One region of the Variovorax sp. J31P179 genome, then DNA from elsewhere that is predicted to be linked to it. Evidence: predicted binding sites of a transcription regulator. Region 1 holds the regulator's gene; each other region holds the start of a gene.
The links. Region 1 encodes sigma-54, which starts transcription at its own class of promoters, with help from an activator protein. Its sites were predicted from a motif close to TGGCANGNAANCTGCTTT; they were not measured.
Positions count from the first base shown of each region.

Region 2: a site for sigma-54 is predicted at 1,956-1,973, ahead of glnA (type I glutamate--ammonia ligase). Genes of this name have one in related genera too.
Region 3: a site for sigma-54 is predicted at 1,448-1,465, ahead of QTI17_RS19950 (TorF family putative porin). Genes of this name have one in related genera too.
Region 4: a site for sigma-54 is predicted at 1,319-1,336, ahead of QTI17_RS08840 (transglutaminase family protein). Genes of this name have one in related genera too.

Region 1 covers NZ_JASZYL010000004.1:428,709-432,136, reverse strand. The annotation lists gene QTI17_RS13080 (phospholipase D family protein) at 1-1,006, opposite strand, end outside; gene QTI17_RS13075 (RNA polymerase factor sigma-54) at 1,072-2,667, opposite strand; gene lptB (LPS export ABC transporter ATP-binding protein) at 2,681-3,428, opposite strand, start outside.
Region 2 covers NZ_JASZYL010000008.1:220,481-223,908, forward strand. The annotation lists gene QTI17_RS22030 (sterol desaturase family protein) at 1-163, shown strand, start outside; gene QTI17_RS22035 (EI24 domain-containing protein) at 203-1,075, shown strand; gene QTI17_RS22040 (competence/damage-inducible protein A) at 1,072-1,872, shown strand; gene glnA (type I glutamate--ammonia ligase) at 2,021-3,428, shown strand, end outside.
Region 3 covers NZ_JASZYL010000007.1:217,226-220,653, reverse strand. The annotation lists gene QTI17_RS19965 (ImmA/IrrE family metallo-endopeptidase) at 1-221, opposite strand, end outside; gene QTI17_RS19960 (helix-turn-helix domain-containing protein) at 218-580, opposite strand; partial or broken gene QTI17_RS19955 (magnesium chelatase domain-containing protein) at 1,136-1,348, opposite strand; gene QTI17_RS19950 (TorF family putative porin) at 1,514-2,377, shown strand; gene glnK (P-II family nitrogen regulator) at 2,434-2,772, shown strand; gene amt (ammonium transporter) at 2,801-3,428, shown strand, end outside.
Region 4 covers NZ_JASZYL010000003.1:150,687-154,114, reverse strand. The annotation lists gene QTI17_RS08845 (DNA internalization-related competence protein ComEC/Rec2) at 1-1,226, opposite strand, end outside; gene QTI17_RS08840 (transglutaminase family protein) at 1,392-3,428, shown strand, end outside.

The DNA of each region.
Region 1 (3,428 bases):
CCTTGCCCGGGATCAGGTAGGGCGACACCAGCGTGACTTCGGAGCGCGAGCGCCGCATCTGCTCGATCACGTTGTAGCGCACGCTGTCGACATCGAGCAGCGGCACGCCGCCGTACGACGCGGTCTTGCCGACGACCCGGTCGGGGGCGTCGGCATAGGCCTCGGCCAAGGTCCAGATCAGGTCGAGCCGGGCGCCGTCCTTCAGCTCCGGCCCGAGCGGCGCGTAGCCCAGCACGTCGTTGGGTGCCGGTGGGCGCGGCGCCGGCGTCGTGGCGGGGCCCGTGGCCTGATCGAAGCGCTGCTGCAGTTCCGCCGGCGGCAGCGGGGAGCCGATCACGGTCCCGATCGGCCGCACGTAGGGGCTGTTCCAGAACAGGTCGAACAGGCTGCCGAGGCGCTTCACGAGGGCGCCGGCAACGAAGGTGTCGATATCCAGGAAGTTCGCGCCGGCGGTCTGCGTGAAGTACTGGTTCCCGATGTTGCGGCCGCCCGCCACCGCCATCGCGCCGTCGGCGATGAAGAGCTTGTTGTGCATCCGCCGGTTCACCCGATCGAAGTCGAACAGCGAGCTGGAGAAGCGCTGCAGCATGCTGCCGCGGCCGGCCGGAAACGGGTTGAACAGCCGCAGCTCGAGGTTCGGCGTCGCGGCCAGCGCGAGCAGCAGTTCGTCCTCTCCGGAGGTGTAGAGGTCGTCCATCAGCAGCCGCACGCGCACGCCGCGCAGCGCCGCGTCGCGCAGGGCGCGCAGGAAGTAGCGGCCGGTCTCGTCGTTCTCGATCTGGTAGTACTGGACGTCGAGCGTGCGCTCGGCGCGGCGCGCGAGCTGCAAGCGGGTGTCGAGGGCGAAATCGCCGCCGGGCATGAGTCGGAAACCGCTCAGGTCCGGGTCGGGCGAGGAGGCCTTGGCGATCCGGCCCAGCGTGGTCTCCGCGGAGGCCGCGATCGCGCTCGAGGGCTGGCGCTCGAAGTCGGCCGGCAGCATCGCGCAGCCGCTGGCCAGCAGCATCGTCGCCACCAGCGCCAGGCCGAGCCGCCACCAGCGCGCCAGCAGGCCCGGGCGGTGAAGCATCCCTAGAGGGCCTTGCGCAGATTGGCCGGCGCGATGCGCAGGGCCTCGCGGTACTTCGCCACCGTGCGGCGCGCGCATTCGATCCCCTGCTCCTTGAGCATCTCTGAGATCTGGCTGTCCGACAGCGGCTTCTTCAGGTCTTCGGCGCTCACGAACTGCTTGATCAGCGCCCGTACCGCGGTGCTGGAGGCGTTGCCCCCGGTCTCGGTGCCGAGCGCCGAGCCGAAGAAGTACTTGAGCTCGACCGTGCCGTAGGGCGTCGCCATGTACTTGGCGGTGGTCACGCGGCTGATGGTGGATTCGTGCAGGCCGAGCTCGTCGGCGATCTCGCGCAGCACCAGCGGCCGCATCGCGAGCTCGCCGTGCACGAAGAAGCTCTTCTGCCGCTCGACGATCGCGTTCGACACCCGCAGGATGGTGTCGAAGCGCTGCTGGATGTTCTTGATGAACCAGCGCGCCTCCTGCAGCCGCTGCGACAGCGCCTGGCTGCCTTCGCCCTTGTGCTGCTTGAGCGCGCCGGCGTAGATGTCGTGCACCCGCAGCCGCGGCATGACCTCGGGGTTGAGCATGACGCGGAACCTGGTGTGGGTGCCGTTGCCGATGCGCGTCACGATCACGTCGGGTATCACCACATTGCGCTCGACGTCGACGAAGCGGCGGCCCGGCTTGGGCTCGAGCCGCGCGATCAGCTGCAGCGCCGCGCGGACCTCTTCCTCGTTGCTGCGCGTGAGCGTCGCCAGCCGCTTGAAGTCGCGCCGCGCGAGCAGCTCCATCGGCTGCTTGCAGATCGCGATCGCGGTCATGCGCACCTGCGCCTCGTCGGCGTCCTCGTCGGGCTGCGCCAGGGCGCGCAGCTGGATCGTCAGGCACTCGCCCAGATTGCGCGCGCCGACACCGGCCGGCTCCAGGCTCTGCAGCAGGCCGAGCGCGACCTGGAAGTGATGCACCAGGTCGTCGAACTGGTCGTTGTCGTCGCCGGCCAGGCCCGAGGCCAGCGCCGGCAGCGAATCCTCGAGGTAGCCGTCGTCGTTGAGCGATTCGATCAGGAAGCGCAGCGCCGCACGGTCGGTCTCGCTGAGCCGCAGGCCCAGCGCCTGGCGGTGCAGGAAGGACTGCAGCGACTCCTGGCTGCGCGCCAATTCGGTGGCATCGGTGCGCTCGTCGTCGCCCAGGTTGTTGGTGCGCGCGGGCGCATCGCTGCCCCACTCGCTGTCGTCGGGCGCCATGTCGACCGTGCCGTCACCCTCCCAGTCGGGCTCGCCGTCGACCGCGTCCAGGGTGGCGGGCTCGGCAACCTCGGCGGACACCGCGACCTCGGCGGCGGGCGCCGAGGGGCCGGGCGTGAAGTCGCCGTCGCCATCGCCGTTGAATTCGGCCTGGCGATCTTCGTCGCGCACCGGCGTATCGGCGCTCTCGAGGCCGAATTCCTCGCGCGCGGCTTCCTCGGCCGTGCGTTCGAGGAACGGGTTGTCGTCGAGCATCTGCTCGACCTCCTGGCTCAACTCGAGCGTGGAGAGCTGCAGCAGCCGGATCGACTGCTGCAGCTGCGGCGTGAGCGCCAGGTGCTGAGAGACGCGAAGCGAAAGCCCCTGCTTCATCGAGATTGGGCTCCTACATCCGGAAGTGCTCGCCCAGGTACACGCGTCGTACCTCGGCGTTGTCGACGATCTCCGAAGGCGTGCCTTGTGCCAGCACATGCCCGTCGCTGATGATGAACGCGTGATCGCAGATGCCCAGCGTTTCACGCACGTTGTGGTCGGTGATGAGCACGCCGATGCCGCGCTCCTTCAGGAAACTGATGATCCGCTGGATCTCGATCACCGCGATCGGGTCGATGCCGGCGAAGGGTTCGTCCAGCAGGATGAAGCGCGGCTGGGTCGCGAGGGCGCGGGCGATCTCGACCCGGCGGCGCTCGCCGCCGGACAGCGACAGCGCCGACGAATCGCGCAGGTGGTCGACCCGGAGGTCGGCCAGCAGCTCGCCCAGGCGCTCCTCGATGCGGGCCTTGTCGAGCGGCACCATCCGGCCGCGTTCGTCGGGCTCGGCCTGCAGCTCGAGCACCGCGCGGACGTTTTCCTCGACCGTCAGCTTGCGGAAGATCGAGGCCTCCTGGGGCAGGTAGCTCAGGCCCATGCGGGCGCGGCGATGGATCGGCATGTGGGCGATCGGCTCGCCATCGATCGAAATCTCGCCGGCATCGGCCCGCACCAGCCCGACGATCATGTAGAACGAGGTGGTCTTGCCGGCGCCGTTGGGGCCCAGCAGTCCGACCACTTCGCCCTTCTGCACCGCCAGCGACACGTCCTTGACGACCGTGCGGCTGCCATAGCTCTTCTGCAGGCTGCGCGCTTCCAGCCGG
Region 2 (3,428 bases), on a different contig from region 1:
GTGGGACATGCTCTTTCGGAGCGTCAACTTCGAAGACCGCTACGACGCCACCGGCATCCGCGACCAGGTCGAGCCCGATGCGAGTGGCCGGGTGCGCGACTACGGGCGCGGCTTCTGGGCCCAGCAATGGCTCGGGCTGCGGCGCCTGGTCGGCAGGGATTGAGGCGCCGCGGTCACCCGCTGGCGTTATCCTCGGCACCCGATGCGTCTTCTCCTCGATTCCTTCTGGCGCGCGGTCGCCTACTGCCTGCACCCGCGGGTGATCGTGCTGTCGCTGCTGCCGCTCGGCCTGATGATCGCGCTGGCGACGGTGCTCGGCTATTTCTACTGGGACGCCGCGGTGGCCTGGACCCGCTCGGCGCTCGATGCCTGGCCCCTGCTCGCCGGCTTCTGGGGCTGGATTGGCCGCTTCTTCTCCGGCGACGTCACGGCCGCGCTGGCGCCGCTGGTGGTGGTCTTCGCCGCCACGCCGCTGATCGTCGTGGTGTCGCTGCTGATCGTGGCCGGCATCATGGCGCCGGCGCTCACCCGGCTGGTGGCCGAGCGGCGCTTCGCCAGCCTGGAGCAGAAGAAGGGCGCCTCTTTCTTCGGCAGCATGGCCCGTTCGATCGGCCTCACGGTGCTGGCGCTGCTGGCGCTGGTGGTGTCGATGCCGCTGTGGCTGATTCCGCCGCTGGTGCTGATCCTTCCGCCGTTGATCTGGGGCTGGCTGACCTACCGCGTGATGAGCTTCGACGCGCTGGCCGAGCACGCCAGCCCCGAGGAGCGCGACACGCTGCTGCGCACCCACCGCCTGCCGCTGCTGGGCATCGGCGTGCTGTGCGGCTACCTCGGTGCGGCACCCAGCATCGTCTGGGCTTCAGGCCTCTTGTTCGCCGCCGCCTTCTTCGTGCTGGCGCCGCTGGCCATCTGGATCTATACCCTGGTGTTCGCCTTCTCGGCGCTGTGGTTTGCCCACTATTGCCTCGATGCGCTGGCCCAGTTGCGGGCGCAGCGTGCCGCGGCCGCCGTTTCCTCTTCCGCGGTCGAAGTGCTGGATGCCAGCGCGGCCGCGAGCCAATGGAGTGCCCCATGAGCCGTTCTTTCGGTCTGATCGTCGTCGGCGACGAAATCCTGTCGGGCAAGCGCGTCGACAAGCACATGCCCAAGGTGATCGAGTTGCTCGCCGCGCGCGGGCTCGAGCTCGGCTGGGCGGAGTACGTGGGCGACGTGCCGGTGCGCATCACGGCGGCGCTGGGCCGCGCCTTCGCGTCGGGCGACATCGTGTTCTCGACCGGCGGCATCGGCGCCACGCCCGACGACCACACGCGCCAGTGCGCGGCGGCCGCTCTGGGCGTGCCGCTGGCGCTGCATCCCGAAGCCGAGGCACTGATCCGCGAGCGCATGCAGGACACGGCGCGCGAGCAGGGCACGGTCTACGAGCCCGACCGCCCGGACAACGTCCACCGCCTGAACATGGGCGTGTTCCCGCTCGGCGCCAAGATCATTCCGAACACCTACAACAAGATCCCCGGCTTCAGCGTCGGCGACGTCCACTTCGTGCCCGGCTTCCCGGTGATGGCCTGGCCGATGATCGAATCGGTGCTCGACGGCCGCTACGCCGGCCTGTTCGCGCGCGGCCGCGCCGGCGAAAAATCGGTGATCGTCTACGGCGCCATGGAGGCGACCCTGACGCCGCTCATGCAGGCGGTCGAGCGCGACCATCCCGGCATCAAGGTGTTCAGCCTGCCGAGCGTCGACCACCCGCAGCACGGACGCCACATCGAGCTCGGCGTCAAGGGCGATGCGAGCCGGGTCGAAGCCGCCTACAGCCAGCTGCTGGCCGGTCTGCACGGCTTTGATGCACGGCTTGGCCCCGAAATGGTGCGTTGACAAACGACGCACCATATTGGTTACAACTTGCCTTGTTTTGGGGGTTCCCCGGGGCACCGAGGCGCTCCCGGCCCCTGTGACAATGGCATAGAAACTGCATCCTGAATTCCCGTACTTCCAACCCCCTGTCCATACCAAGGAGAACCTGATGGCCAAGACCGTCGCCGACGTACTCAAACTCGTGAAGGAAAACGAGGTCAAGTTCGTCGATTTCCGCTTCACCGACACCCGCGGCAAAGAGCAGCACGTGACCGTGCCCGTTTCCGCGTTCGATGAAGACAAGTTCACTTCGGGCCACGCATTCGATGGCTCCTCGATCGCCGGTTGGAAGGGCATCGAAGCGTCGGACATGCAGCTCATGCCCGATCCGAACACGGCCAACATCGATCCGTTCTTCGAAGAAACGACGATGATCCTGACCTGCGACGTGGTCGACCCGTCGGATGGCAAGCCCTACGAACGCGACCCGCGCTCGCTGGCCAAGCGCGCCGAAGCCTACATGAAGGCCTCGGGCCTCGGCGACACCGCCTTCTTCGGACCGGAACCCGAATTCTTCGTCTTCGACGGCGTGCGCTGGTCGAACGACATGTCCGGCTGCTTCGTGAAGATCGAGTCCGAAGAAGCCGCCTGGAACACCGGCAAGGAATTCGAGCACGGCAACACCGGCCACCGTCCCGCGGTCAAGGGCGGCTACTTCCCGGTGCCCCCGGTCGACAGCTTCCAGGACATGCGCTCCGAGATGTGCCTGGTGCTCGAATCGCTGGGCATCCCGGTCGAAGTGCATCACCATGAAGTGGCCAACGCCGGCCAGATGGAGCTCGGCACCAAGTTCAGCACGCTGATCCAGCGCGCCGACTGGGTCCAGCTGCAGAAGTACGTGATCCACAACGTGGCCCACGCCTACGGCAAGACCGCCACCTTCATGCCGAAGCCGATCGTCGGCGACAACGGCTCGGGCATGCACGTGCACCAGTCGGTCTGGAAGGACGGCAAGAACCTGTTCGCAGGCGACGGCTACGCCGGCCTGAGCGACTTCGCGCTGCACTACATCGGCGGCATCATCAAGCACGCCCGCGCGCTGAACGCCATCACGAACCCCGGCACCAACAGCTACAAGCGCCTGGTGCCCGGCTTCGAAGCCCCGGTCAAGCTGGCCTATTCGGCCAAGAACCGCTCGGCCTCGATCCGCATCCCGTTCGTGGCGAACCCGAAGGGCCGCCGCGTCGAAGCCCGCTTCCCGGACCCGCTGATGAACCCGTACCTGGGCTTCGCGGCGCTGCTGATGGCCGGCCTCGACGGCGTCGAGAACAAGATCCATCCGGGCGAAGCCGCCAGCAAGGACCTGTACCACCTGCCGCCGGAAGAAGACGCGCTGATCCCGACCGTCTGCCACAGCCTCGACCAGGCGCTCGAGTACCTCGACAAGGACCGTGCCTTCCTGACCAAGGGCGGCGTGTTCACCGATTCGTACATCGATGCCTACATCGACCTCAAGATGCAGGAAGTGACGCGCTTCCGCATGGCGACGCATCCGGTCGAGTTCGACATGTATTATT
Region 3 (3,428 bases), on a different contig from region 1:
GCCTCGACGCCCGCCATCATCAACGTGAAGTCATCGTCTTCTACAACGTCGACGGTGAGCCCGTACTGGGAGAGCGACTCGAGAAAAGGCTCGAGATCGACCTTTCCGTCGGGCAGTTTGAGGAAGCTGCGTACCCCCTCAGCCGCGTCACGAATGTCGACCACACGTCGCGGCGGGACGATGTGGCCGCGCAGTTGATATGGCTCCGAGGTAGGGGTCATTTTTTCTTTACTCCTTCGGAAGCCGACAACAGCGCGGCCATCTTCTCGAGCGTCTCTGCGTCCATCGAAGAGCGCGCAAATCCGGCAACAAGCATCTGGTGCTGCGGCGAGAGCCCGTCGATCGGGACAGTCTTGTTCGCTACAGCTGCAAGTTGCTCGAGGTTGCCCAAGTGCACGCTTCGGTTTGCGAAATACGAGCGGACCCGGCCAACCAGGTCAGCCGGCACCTTCTTCCTACCGGTCTCGATGCCGCTGAGGAATGCAGCAGTCACGCCTAGGGCTTCAGCCATTGAGCCGAGGGTTTCGCCCGTGTCGATTCGCGCCTTGCGAATCGCCTTTCCAAAATCTGTGAGTGCCATGTTCTAGCTCCTAGTAAGTTGCAGTTGCCGAGGGTGATGTTTCTATTTCTAGTAACGCTATTTAACCATAAAGGTAAACAAACATGCAAGAAGCCACTGCTGCTGCCTGATTTTGAGCAAGGTGCCCTGCGAACCTTCCTGGGCGGGCTCCCAGGATCTCCAGCATCCCTCACATTGGGTCGGCTGAAAAATGCCCGAGATCTGCCCCGCGCCCCACTCCGTGGTCGCCGTGGCACCGCGGCGTGCCGTTCGCTCAAATGTTCTCCGGGATGTGGGCTTAACGTCGCACTGCGATCGAGGCGTCGTCCCCGGTCTTTGGCACGTCGCACTCGACATCAAGCCCGATTCCATTGGCGTTTTCGGGCTGGGAATGCGATCCCGCGCTTTTGAGGTGCAGCCACCCCCCTCTTGGGGCGGGCTTCCGAGGGTGTCCCCGCCGGGGCGACCTATTGACGCAAGTTATCCACAATCGCTGACCCAAATTTAGTTATCCACAGATAAGTAGGGGGTCACTAACCGTTCCAGCTTCTACCCTGCTCAAATGGCAAGAGAAAGAGCTTGACTACATAGGATGCGCTTGTTGGTCGGGAAGTCGAGCCCGGAATTCTGGATCGCGCACCGGACCCGCTCGCGGGCTTCCTTGACCTCGACGTCGACCAGCCCGACCAGCGTGAAACTGGGCAATCCGTTCGCCAGATGCACCTCGACCGTGACTTCGGCCGCTTCGAGGCCCAGCAAAGCGCGGCTCTGCACCAAACACAGACTCATTTCGCTCCCTTTCACCAAGATGGTGCGTGCCATCTCTTGTTCTTGATTGTGACCAAGTGCATCGGGCGCCGAACCCTGCCTCCTCGGGAGGATGCGCTTTGGCACGCTCCCTGCTTTGAGAAGGATTCCTAACCACTTTTCAAAACACGAGGAGTCCGCTCGATGATGCACCGTAAATCCGTCCAGATCCTGGCTTTGGGCGCGCTCGCCGCCCTGCCGATGCTCGCCAGCGCGCAGGCTGCGGCCGACGCGGCTGCCGCACCGGCGCCGAATCTCACGGGCAACGTCGCGCTGACGACCAACTACAAGTTCCGTGGCCAGGACCAGGACGTCATCGGCAACAACGGCCTTGCCAAGACCAGCTGGTTCAAGCCCGCCATCCAGGGCGGCATCGACTATGCCTTCGGGGACAGCGGCTTCTATGTCGGCAACTGGAACTCCAGCGTCAACTGGCTGCCCGGCAACTCGGTCGAGATGGACTTCTACGGCGGCTACAAATTCAAGGGCGGCCCGATCGACTGGGACGTCGGCGTCTATCAGTACTACTACCCCGGCAATACCGCGGGCAATACCACCGAGATCTACGGCGCGGGCACCTGGTCCGACGAGAGGTTCGGCGCCTTCACTGCCAAGTACTCCTGGACCGTCTCCAACGACTACTTCAACTACGCCGGCAACCAGCGTGGCTCGAACCTGGACGGCCAGAACACCGGCTACCTGAACCTGGCCTACACGAAGGAGATCATGCCTAAGCTGACCTTCAAGACGGCCATCGGCTACACCTTCTTCACCAGCGACATCAAGAGCCTGGGCTACAAGGACTACCTGGACTACAACGTGGGCGTGTCCTACGACTTCGGCAGCGGCCTGGCCCTGGCCGGCTCCGTGCAGGGGGGCAACAACCAAAGCGCCTTCAACCTGGTCGCCTCGCCGGGCATCCCCACGGGCACGGTCTTCGGACCGATCGGCCAGACCACCTTCTCGCCGAATGTGACGCGTTTCATCGTCACGTTGACCAAGACGCTCTAGTCATAGAAGGCGTGGCCCGGGGCTGCGCCGTCCCTTTCATCCGCAGGAGAAACATCATGAAGCTGGTCACAGCCATCATCAAACCCTTCAAGCTCGACGAAGTGCGCGAGGCGCTGTCCGCCATCGGCGTGCAGGGCATCACGGTCACCGAGGTCAAGGGCTTCGGACGCCAGAAGGGCCACACCGAGCTCTATCGCGGCGCCGAGTACGTCGTCGACTTCCTGCCGAAGGTCAAGATCGAAGCGGCCGTGGCCGACGAACTGGTGGAGCGCGTGATCGAGGCGGTCGAGAGCGCGGCGCGCACCGGCAAGATCGGCGATGGCAAGGTCTTCGTCTACGACCTGGAGCAGGTCGTGCGCATCCGCACCGGTGAAACGGGCCGCGAAGCCCTCTGACACGCAAGGCACGAAAGAACAAACCGAAATGAAAAAATTCCTTGTCTCACTCGCGCTGGGCCTGAGCCTGCTCGGCGCCGGCACGTCCGGCTTCGCCCAGGCGCCGGCAGCGGCACCCGCGGCTGAAGCGTCCGCGCCCGCGGCGGCCGCACCGGCTGCACCGGCCGCCGCTGCGCCGGCCGCGGCAGCACCGGCCGCCGATGCAGCCGCGGCACCCGCCGCCGCCGCGCCGGCGCCGTCGTTCAACAAGGGCGACACCGCCTGGATGATGGTCTCGACCCTGCTCGTGATCATGATGACCGTGCCCGGCCTGGCGCTGTTCTACGGCGGCCTGGTCCGCAGCAAGAACATGCTGTCGGTGCTGATGCAGGTCATGGTCACGTTCTCGATGATCGTGGTGCTGTGGATGATCTACGGCTACAGCCTCGCTTTCACCGAAGGCAACGCCTTCATAGGCGGCTTCGACCGGCTCTTCATGAAGGGCATCTTCGATCCGGCCACCGGCGTGTTCGCACCCGGCGCGACCTTCAGCAAGGGCGTCTACATCCCCGAGCTGCTGTTCGCCGCCTTCCAGGCCACCTTCGCCGGCATCACCTGCTGCCTGATCGTCGGCGCCTTCGCCGAGCGCATCAAGTTCTCGGCCGTGCTGCTGTTCA
Region 4 (3,428 bases), on a different contig from region 1:
CGCAGCAGGCGGGCACCGATGCCCGACGGCGCGTCGCCGGGCGCCGCGGCGTCGGCCGCGAACAGCACGCCGACGGCGACGAAGCTGAGCCAGAAGCCGGCCTGCATCAGGGCCCAGGGGTCGGCCGCGACCACCACCGCGCAGGCCAGCAGCCAGACGAAGGGCCAGGGCCAGCGCCGGCCGGTGAGACGCAGGACCCCGATGGCCGCGAGCATCAGCACCGTGCGCTGCGAAGGCACGCCCCAGCCGCTGAACACCGCGTAGAGGGTGGCGAGCAGCACGCCGCCGATCAGGGCGGCATGCGGCGCCGGCCAGCGCAGCATCAGGCGGGTGCTGCGGCGCCACAGCACGCCGACGCCCAGCGTGGCGAGCCAGGCGAACATCGTGATGTGGAGCCCCGAGATCGACACCAGGTGGGCCACGCCGGTGGCGCGGAAGACGTCCCAGTCGCTGCGCTCGATGGCGTTCTGGTCGCCGGTGACCAGCGCCGCGATCACGCCGGCATGGCGTGGCTCGTCGACCTGCTCGAAGATGGCGTCGCGCACCGCCTCGCGCAGGCGCTCCACGGGATGGCGCCAGGTCGAAGCCAGCCGTTCGGGCTGCGGATCGCGGGCGCCGTTGCGCACCTGGCCGCTGGCCTGCTCGCCCCGTTCCCACATCCACAGCTCGCGATCGAAGCCGTGGGGGTTCAAGCTGCCGTGCGGCGCCCTGAGCCGAACCGCCAGGCGCCAGCGCTCGCCCGCCCGGACCGATGCGGCCAGGGCCGCGGGCGGTGCCGCGTCGGTTTCGGACCGGCCCCACAGGCCACCGCCCTGCGCGTACCAGGCGAGCGAAATCCGCGCCGGCACGCGCGGCGGTTCTTCGCCGTCCATCGATCCGGCGACCCAGCGCGCCGACGCCACCTCGAAGGTGAACCGCGTCACGCCCGCGCCATGCTGGGGCATGCCCGCGACCCGCCCCTCGACCCACAGGTCGCGACCCTCGACCGCCGCAGGCAGGGCACCAGCGGCGTACGCCACCGCGCGCCAGCCCGCCAAGCCGCCCCCCGCCATCGCACCGACCCACAGGGCCACCGACAGTTGCAGGCCGGCCGGCAGCCCCCAGCGCATCGCACGCAGCGCGAACCAGCCGGCCACCCCGACGCCGAGCAGCCCGGCATAGACCGCGCCATGCCACAACGCGCCCTGCTGCAGCTGCAGCGCAGCGCCCAGCACCGACCCCGCCATCGCGGCGAAGGCGGCCAGGGCGTGCCGCTCCCGGCCGGCCCTCACGACCCGACTCCAGACTTCATGTGCAATTCACTCCCTGCGCACTTCTTTGGCGCGCAAATTGCTTTGTGTGTCGGCTAGTATGCGTCTCACTCCGAGGCACCCTCGACGCACCGAGAAACAATGTCCATCCACGCCGCACTCCACCACGTCACCCACTACAAGTACGACCGTCCGGTGCAACTCGGCCCCCAGGTGGTCCGGCTGCGTCCGGCGCCCCATTGCCGCAGCAACGTCATCTCGTATTCGCTGCAGGTCGAGCCCGCCGAGCATTTCGTCAACTGGCAGCAGGACCCGTTCGCGAACTACCAGGCGCGGCTGGTGTTTCCCGAGAAGACGCGCGAGTTCAAGGTCACGGTCGACCTCGTGGTGGAGATGGCGGTCTACAACCCCTTCGACTTCTTCCTCGAGCCACAGGCCGAGAACTTCCCTTTCAAGTACACCGAGTCGCAGGCCCAGGAACTCGCGCCCTACCTGGTGGCCGACGAGGCGACGCCGCTGGTCAAGGCCTACCTCGAGAAGATCGACCGCAAGGAACAGCGCACCATCGACTTCCTGGTCGGCCTCAACCAGCAGGTGCAGCAGGACGTCAACTACCTGATCCGCATGGAGCCCGGTGTGCAGACGCCGGAAGAAACGCTCGCCAACGCCTCGGGCTCCTGCCGCGACTCGGGCTGGCTGCTGGTCCAGCTGCTGCGCCACTGCGGGCTGGCTGCGCGCTTCGTGTCGGGCTACCTGATCCAGCTCACGCCCGACGTCAAGGCGCTCGACGGCCCGAGCGGCACCGAGGTCGACTTCACCGACCTGCACGCCTGGTGCGAGGTCTACCTGCCGGGCGCCGGCTGGATCGGGCTCGACGCCACCTCCGGCCTGCTGGCCGGCGAAGGCCACATCCCCCTGGCCTGCACGCCGACGCCCTCGAGCGCCGCGCCGATCGAAGGCGTGGTCGACGATGCCGAGGTCGAGTTCGGCCACGAGATGAAGGTCACGCGCATCTACGAGTCGCCGCGCGTCACCAAGCCCTACACCGACGAGCAATGGACCGAGATCGTGGCCCTGGGCGATGCGGTCGACAAGCGCCTGAAAGCCGGCGACGTGCGGCTCACGATGGGCGGCGAGCCGACCTACGTCGCCACCAGCGACCGCGATGCGCCCGAATGGAACACCGATGCGCTGGGCCCGACCAAGCGCGGCTATGCCACCGAACTGGTGCACAAGCTGCGGGCCGAATACGGCCAGGGCGGCTTCCTGCACTTCGGCCAGGGCAAGTGGTACCCGGGCGAGCAGCTGCCGCGCTGGGCGCTGTCGATCTACTGGCGGGCCGACGGCCAGACGCTCTGGCACAACCCCGAGCTGTTCGCCGACGAGCGCCATCCCACGCACTACACCAGCGAGGACGCGCGCCGCTTCACCACCGTGCTGGCGCATCGCCTGGGCCTCACCGAGCGCTACATCCAGCCCGGCTATGAGGACGTCTATTACTACCTCTGGCGCGAACGCCGGCTGCCGGTCAACGTCGATCCCTTCGACTCCAAGCTCGACGACGAGATGGAGCGTGTCCGCTTGCGACGGGTGTTCACGCAGAAGCTCGATGCGGTGATCGGCTACATGCTGCCGATCGAGGCCGGCAACGCCGACAGCGATGCGCCGGCGCTGGCCGGCCCGGGCTGGAAGACCGGCCCCTGGTTCCTGCGCGACGACCGCATGTACCTGATCCCCGGCGACTCGCCGATGGGCTACCGGCTGCCGCTCGACTCCCAGCCCTGGATCCGCAAGGGCGACTACCCCTACCTGGTCGAACGCGACCCGACCGCGCCGCTCGGCAGCCTGCCCAGTGCCGCCGACTACCGCGCCCGCTACAGCGCCCTCGCGCCGAGCGGCGCGAGCGGCGACCGAGGCGCCGTGCCCTATGCCTTCGGCGCGCCCGAAGCCACGCCGGCGGCGCTGCGCATGCAGTCGCCGGGCGACGGCCCGGACCGCTCGACGGACGACACCATCGACCCGACCACGCCGCGCCAGCCGCGGCGCGGCGAGTCGGCGCACTGGATCACCCGCAGCGCGCTCTGCGTCGAGGTGCGCGACCCGCGCCGCGCCAACGGACCGGCGGCCGAGAAGCTCGGCAGCGCCTCGGGCGTGCTGTATGTCTTCATGCCGCCGCTG